Regions from separate parts of the Streptomyces sp. NPDC101194 genome, predicted to be linked through region 1. Evidence: riboswitches for the same ligand, from Rfam matches in the RefSeq annotation. Region 1 holds a riboswitch; each other region holds the start of a gene.
The links. Region 1 has a riboswitch for cyclic di-AMP ahead of ACIRP2_RS32965 (peptidoglycan DD-metalloendopeptidase family protein). Riboswitches for the same ligand answer to the same signal wherever they lie in the genome.
Positions count from the first base shown of each region.

Region 2: it holds a riboswitch for cyclic di-AMP, as region 1 does, so the genes downstream of both, ACIRP2_RS29230 (C40 family peptidase) here and ACIRP2_RS32965 (peptidoglycan DD-metalloendopeptidase family protein) in region 1, are expected to answer to the same signal.
Region 3: it holds a riboswitch for cyclic di-AMP, as region 1 does, so the genes downstream of both, ACIRP2_RS21995 (transglycosylase SLT domain-containing protein) here and ACIRP2_RS32965 (peptidoglycan DD-metalloendopeptidase family protein) in region 1, are expected to answer to the same signal.

Region 1 is NZ_JBIWOS010000011.1:305,289-307,481, forward strand. It holds gene ACIRP2_RS32965 (peptidoglycan DD-metalloendopeptidase family protein) at 57-986, opposite strand; cyclic di-AMP (ydaO/yuaA leader) riboswitch at 992-1,150, opposite strand; gene ACIRP2_RS32970 (alpha-galactosidase) at 1,441-2,193, opposite strand, start outside.
Region 2 is NZ_JBIWOS010000009.1:164,375-166,567, reverse strand. It holds gene ACIRP2_RS29235 (ATP-binding protein) at 1-370, shown strand, start outside; gene ACIRP2_RS29230 (C40 family peptidase) at 509-982, opposite strand; cyclic di-AMP (ydaO/yuaA leader) riboswitch at 987-1,172, opposite strand; gene ACIRP2_RS29225 (hypothetical protein) at 1,558-1,866, opposite strand; gene ACIRP2_RS29220 (ATP-dependent Clp protease proteolytic subunit) at 1,874-2,193, opposite strand, start outside.
Region 3 is NZ_JBIWOS010000005.1:515,376-517,568, reverse strand. It holds gene ACIRP2_RS22000 (ABC-F family ATP-binding cassette domain-containing protein) at 1-254, opposite strand, end outside; cyclic di-AMP (ydaO/yuaA leader) riboswitch at 958-1,116, shown strand; gene ACIRP2_RS21995 (transglycosylase SLT domain-containing protein) at 1,121-1,885, shown strand; gene ACIRP2_RS21990 (DUF2461 family protein) at 2,021-2,193, opposite strand, start outside.

The DNA of each region.
Region 1 (2,193 bases):
GATCCGGCCCGATCCGGACGAAAGACGCCGGTTGTTCAACTGCCCCGTCGTTCGGCTCAGACGTAGATGCCGTGCGAAGCCAGGAAGGCGATCGGGTCGATGTCCGAACCGTACGCCGGGCCCGTGCGGACCTCGAAGTGCAGGTGCGGTCCGGTGGCGTTGCCGGTGGCGCCGGAGAGGCCGATCTGCTGACCGGTGCTCACGGACTGGCCCGCCGAGACGGAGATCGAGGACAGGTGACCGTACTGCGAGTAGTGGCCGTCGGCGTGCTTGATGACGACCTGGTTGCCGTACGCGCCACCCCAGCCGGCGGTGACGACGGTGCCGGAGGTGATGGCCTTCACGCCGGTGCCGGTGAAGACGGGGAAGTCGATCCCGGTGTGGCTGCCGCTGGACCAGTTGGAGCCGGAGGCGCGGTAACCGGTGGTGTGGTTGCCGGGGACCGGGTGGACGTAGCCCGAGCTGCTGCTCTGGGTGGCCGGTGCGGAGGTCTTGGACTCCTTGGCCGGGGTGGACTTGACCGCGGCGGACTTCTCCACGACCGACGAGGGAACCGAGGGGGCCTTCGAGGGGAGGGCCGATCCCGCGCCGGCGCCGGTGGCCGCGGCGTCGGCCGACGCCGTGCCGCCGAGCGTCAGCTTCATGCCCGGGAAGATCAGACCGGGGTCCTTGCCGACGACCTCGCGGTTGTCCTGGTACAGCTTCTGCCAGCCGCCCTCGATCTTGTGCTCGGCGGCGATCTTCGACAGGTAGTCGCCGGAGACGACGGAGTAGGTCGTGGTGGCGGCCTGCTTCTGCGCGACCGGCTGCGCCGGGGCGGCGTGCGCGGCGACGGAGGCGGACTGCGTGGCGGCGGCCGGGGCGGCGTGGGCGCCGGTGGCGCCGAGCAGCGGCAGCGCGATGACGGCGCCACCGGCGCCTGCGGCCGCGACACCACGGGCGATGACGCCGGACTTCGTACGACGATGCTTACCCGATATGGGCATGGGGTGCTTCCTCTCCGGCGCCTACGAGGTGAGCTGTCGGGTTCGGACTGGAGATGCCCGGCCGCGCCGAGCGCGGCTTCACCCCGAGCCGGCCGGATTTCTCCGATCGGCGGCCTACCTGGTTCCCCCGCTCCTGCCACACGATGAGTGGGTGCGAATTCCGGGCGGCGGCAGGATTAGGCGGTCCGACCGGATTGACGGTGACCGTAAGCGAGTCGGGACGGCGAGAACAAGCCACCGGTTCCGCACCGGAATCCGTGCCAGGAATTCGGCACGGAATTCCGGTCACACTCCGTGGACAAGAGATCTTGAATTTCCGCGCCGCGCACGGAATACCCGGCCGCCCCGCCAGTACACACCGTCACGGATATGATCCCGCTCACGAGAGGGCGACCATCTGCCCGACAAACAGTGCGCGTTCGGGTCAAATCCGCACATTATGGACACATCGCATTCAGCGCTCGCGCCGCAGCCTCAGCACTCCCGCGTCGAGATCCCCCTGGAGCCCGGTCTGCAGTCCCTGGTGCAGCAGCACCGAGCCGTGGTGCACCGCCCCGGTGTCCAGGCAGGTGTACGTCGCCGCGGGGTGGAGCCCGCGCAGTCTGAGGGCCGGGGGTCGCTCCCCGTACCTCTGCGCCTCCAGCCACATCAGGACGACGGTCTCCTCCCCGTGGACGTACTGGACCGCGCCGAGTCCTCCCCGCGGGGCACGGAGCCGGTACAGGTCGCCGAGCTGCACCACCGACCGGATCTCCTTGTAGAGGCTCACCCAGCCCCGCGCCTCGGCGAGTTCCGCCTCACTCCATTCGGTGAGGTCCCCTCCGACCCCGAGCACACCGGCCATCGCGCTCACGAAGCGGAAGCGCAGCGAGCTGACCCGGCTGTTGAGCTGGACGTTCGGGCTGTCGGTGACCCAGGCGGCCATCACCCGGGCCGGATGGATCTGACCGAAGCCCTCCTGAATGGCGAGGCGGTCGAGCGGGTCGGTGTTGTCGGAGGTCCACACCTGGTCCGTGCGGGACAGAATCCCCAGATCGATCCGGCCGCCGCCGCCCGAGCAGGACTCGAAGGCGACCGAGGGGTGCGCGGCCCGGAGCCGGTCGATCAGCGCGTACAGGGCCTGCACATGCTCGATCCAGAGCTTCTGCGGATAGCTCTCGCCGGGCCAGCCCGCATCGGTGAAAGAGCGGTTGAAGTCCCATTTCAC
Region 2 (2,193 bases), on a different contig from region 1:
CCGGAAGCATGTGGTCCGGGTGCTCACCGAATGGGGCCTGACCGTCGACACCGAGTTCGCCGACAGTATCCGCCTCATCGTCTCGGAGCTTGCGACCAACGCCGTCCAGCACACCTTCGGGCAGTCGCCCACCTTCACCGTGGACCTGAGACTGGAGCAGGAGGAACAGCTCTATCTGGGGGTGACGGACAGTCACCCACGCTGGCCCCGCAGGCTGCCCGCCGCCGTTCAGCAGGACAACGGGCGCGGCATGGTGATCATCCGTTGTCTCGCCAAGGAGTGCGGCGGCCGGCTCACCGTCACCCCCACCGCCGACGGCGGCAAGACGGTCTGGATCGCGCTTCCCTGGAGCATCCCCGTGCAGGGCTGACCGAGGGCGGGAGCGACGCAGGGCGTGCCGCGTCGGGTCGGGTGACCGCCCCGCACCGGTGACGAGCGGATCAGCGGCACGGGGCGGTGCACCGCCGGCGGGTCGGGGCCGGAGGGAGGTGAGGATCCGCCGGACGGGTCAGCCGACCCGCCCGTAGTAGACGCGCTTCGTCCAGATCTTCTCCAGTCGGACCACCGCGCCGGTCCTCGGCGAGTGCCAGATCTTGCCGTGGCCGGCGTAGATCCCCACGTGGTAGACGCTGCGACCGTAATGGAAGAAGACCAGGTCGCCGCGTTTCCTGTGCGAGGCCGAGACATGGCGGGTCTTGTTGTACTGCTGCTGGGCGGTGCGGGGGAGCCGCTTGCCTGCCTTCTTGAACGAATAGACCGTCAGTCCCGAACAGTCGAAGAGGTTGGGACCGGTGGCCCCCCACCGGTACGGCGCCCCCTTCTTCGACGCGGCGATGTTCAGCGCCTTCATCGAGGGAGTCGCCGCCTGGGCCTCCGGCGTGGCGCCGGGGGCGAGCACGGTGCCGCCGACGGCGGCGAGAGTCAGAACCGAGGCCGTACCGGCCCGGACGAGCAGAGACGGGACATGAACCTGCGCAGTCATGCGCAACCCTTCGTCAGCCGCCTGTGAAGGATGACCTGTCGGGTTCGGGCTGGCGAAGTTGCCCGGCCGCGCTCGGCGGCTTCACCCCGAGGATCGACCGGTGATCCGGCCGACCCGTTGTGCTCGGGTCCTCCACTCCTGCCGATCCACTTCTGTCGACCAGACATCCGGACGACGGCAGGACTCGGCGTCCGCCCGGACCGCCCCGTCGCGGTGACGGGGGCTTGTCGTCCCAGGGATCTTGACTCACCGACTGCCGGATTTCCGAAGGGAAGCGATGATTTGCGTGGATCATCACGAATGACCCGTTCGGGTGGAGGCGGCGCACTCTCGGGTGGGGTCGTTCACCGGGACCCGTCTCGTACCAGCACTGGAATCGTTGATTCCGTTCACTGGTCATCTGAAAAGCGCAAGTTGAGATATCCGTCGTGAGGGGGGCTTCCTACGCCGAACGAGCGAGGAATTTCGATGTACCCACCGGGCGTGTCGTGTACGGGAGTTGGCCGAATCCCGGCTGTCGGCGGGGGTGGGGGAGCCGACCGGACCCCGGCGGTGCCGGGGCCGGTGGAGACTGATCAACTCGGCGGAGCGGGGGGTACGGTGACACGTCCGGCCCGCCGCTCCCCGTCCAGTACGCGCAGCGCTCGTGCCAGGGTTCCCGTGTGGATCTGCGCCTCGCCGCGTTCATGCATCGACGCGAGGGCATCCCGCAGCGCGCCCGCCCGGGACACGAGTGCCTGCGCGGCGCGCAACGCGCCGTAGGTGTCGCTGCCACGGGCCGGATTGATCCGGCCCAACTGGTCGAGGACTTCGAGGTAGTGGTCGATGAACTCCCCCTCCGCGCGGGTCAGTGCGGGCAGTTGCGGCAAGTGTGGCGGCTGCACCGGGCGTTCACCTCGTGCCATACGTGGGGAGCGATGACTTCCGGTTCTGTGTGAGGTGGTCCACCAGGCCGTACGCCTTGGCGCCCGGGGCGTCGAGAATGAGATCGCGCTCGATGTCGGTGGCGATCCGCTCTGCGTCACGGCCGGTGTGGCGGGCCAGCAGTGTGATGAGCATTTCGCGGACCCGTTCCAGCTCCAGGGCCTCGATCTCCAGGTCGGAAGGCCGGCCCTGCACCGGCTCGCTGAGCGCGGGTTGCTGTACGACGACCCGGGCTCCCGGCAGTGCGTGCCGTCGGCCCGGAGCGCCTGCGGCGAGCAGTACGGAGG
Region 3 (2,193 bases), on a different contig from region 1:
GTCGTGTCGAGGGTGATGTTCTGCGGCAGGTAGGCGAGGCTCCCGCCGACCGTCACCGAGCCCCGGGTGGGACGCAGCCGGCCGGCCAGCAGTCGCAGCAGGGTGGACTTGCCCGCGCCATTGGTACCGACGAGCCCGGTACGGCCGCGGCCGATGCTGAGCGAGAGGCCGTCGAGGACGGTCGTGCCGTCCGGCCACTGGAAGGACAGCGCCGAGCAGGTGAGCGAAGCGCTGGGGGCAGTGGGTGTCGCCATGGTGATCCTCGCAGTCGCAAGCGTGGTGAAGGGGGCTTCGTATGCGAGCACCACGCAGCGACCGTGCCGAGAAGGAGGGTGCGGCGGTCCGGAAGGTCGAAGGACGGCTGAGGCACCGAGGTCGCATCCACGCGGGGTCACGGGCAGGGGAAAGCACTGCTACTGCGTGACAGGCGTACGGCGGGAGCCGTACGGCGCGATGTTCGCGAACCTCAGATGCGCAACGTCCACCTCTATCGGAGACAACAGGGCCGCTCGGAACGATAACGAGCCGCAGGACGAAAGGCAAAGCCCCGAGGTGACGGAGCCGTGTCGGACGTGGTCGGGCCGATGCGTGGGTGCGCCGGAGCGAAGAGCCTTCGAGCGAGCGACCCAATGTCACTGTATGACCGATTTGTCAAAAATTAATAACTTCGTCAATAAAGGGGCTTTCTCTACCTACTGCACCATTTGAACACCAAGGGAAATATCCCTTTTGCGGCTTCGTGGTGTGAGTCACGTTCGAGGGGTTCGAAGGTCTCGGCGACCGGCGCGCTTCCCTTCTGTGCAAGGAAATCCGGCTGCGTGGTGTGAGCTGGATTACGGCGAATTCCATTAATCGATCTTGGAATGAAATGTGATCCAGAAATAGGGGCTTGTTCCTTTTGGTGTTTCTCGCCTACGGTCACCGTCAATCCGGACGGAACGCCAAATCCTGCCGCCGTCCGAGAATCCGACCCACTCACGTACGGCAGGAGCGGGGGACCCAGGTAAGCCGCCGGTCCGGTATCCGGAACGGCTCGGGGTGAAGTCGCATTCGCGTGCGGCCGGACATCTCCAGTCCGAACCCGACAGCTCACCTCGCAGGCGACGGAGAGGAATTCAGCATGTCCACAACGGGTAAGCACGGTCGCCGCAAGTCCACTTCGCTGACCCGCGGCTTCATTGTCGCGGCCACCGGCGGAGTCGCCCTCGTACTTCCGCTGGTGGGTGCCGGCTTCGCCTCCGCCGCGCCGGCGCAGGCCGCCACCGCAGCCAAGGCCGTGGCGTCGAAGAGCGCCACCGCCGAGGGAGTTTCCGTACAGAAGGCCGCGCCCGCGACGTATTCCGTGGTCGCCGGCGACACCCTTTCCAAGATCGCAAGAGCGCATTCCCTCAGCGGTGGCTGGCAGAAGCTGTACGCGGACAATCGAAATGTCATCGGTGACAATCCCGGTCTGATTGCCCCGGGTATGACGCTGACTATCGGGGCAGCCGCCCCTGCCGCGACCACCGCGAAGACCGCCGCCGCATCGGCTGCGACCACGTCCGCGGCGAAGCCCGCGACGTACGCGAACAATCTGGACGGCTGGATCAGGGAAGCGCTGGCCGTCATGGCCAAGCACGGAATCCCCGGCAGCTACGACAGCATCCACCGCAACATCATGCGCGAGTCCTCCGGTAACCCGCGGGCCATCAACAACTGGGACTCGAACGCTGCCGCGGGAACGCCCTCCAAGGGCCTTCTGCAGATCATCGACCCGACGTTCCGCGCCTACCACGTGCCCGGCACGTCCATGGACAGCTACGACCCGGTCGCCAACATCACCGCAGCGTGCAACTACGCCGCCGACAAGTACGGTTCGATCGACAACGTCTTCGGCGCGTACTGACGTACAGGGGCACCGAAAGGCGGTTCAGGACCGACGGGTGGCGAGAGGCCGGAGACTTTTCCGGCAACGGACCACCCACCGGTCAGGGGCCGCCTTTCGGCTGTTCGTCGACAAGAGTCGCACGCGGCGTCGATGTCAGGTGGCAGGCCGACGGGAGCCCGGAACGGTCACATGGCGGGCGAGCCAGGACAGCAGGGGTGCCAGTTCCTCCGCCGCCACGAGCACGGAGTCGACCAGCGCCGCCGTGTGCTGTGCGCAGTCCCCGCCGAGGGGGCGGGCGGCGGTGACGGAGCGGTGCCGAAGGAAAG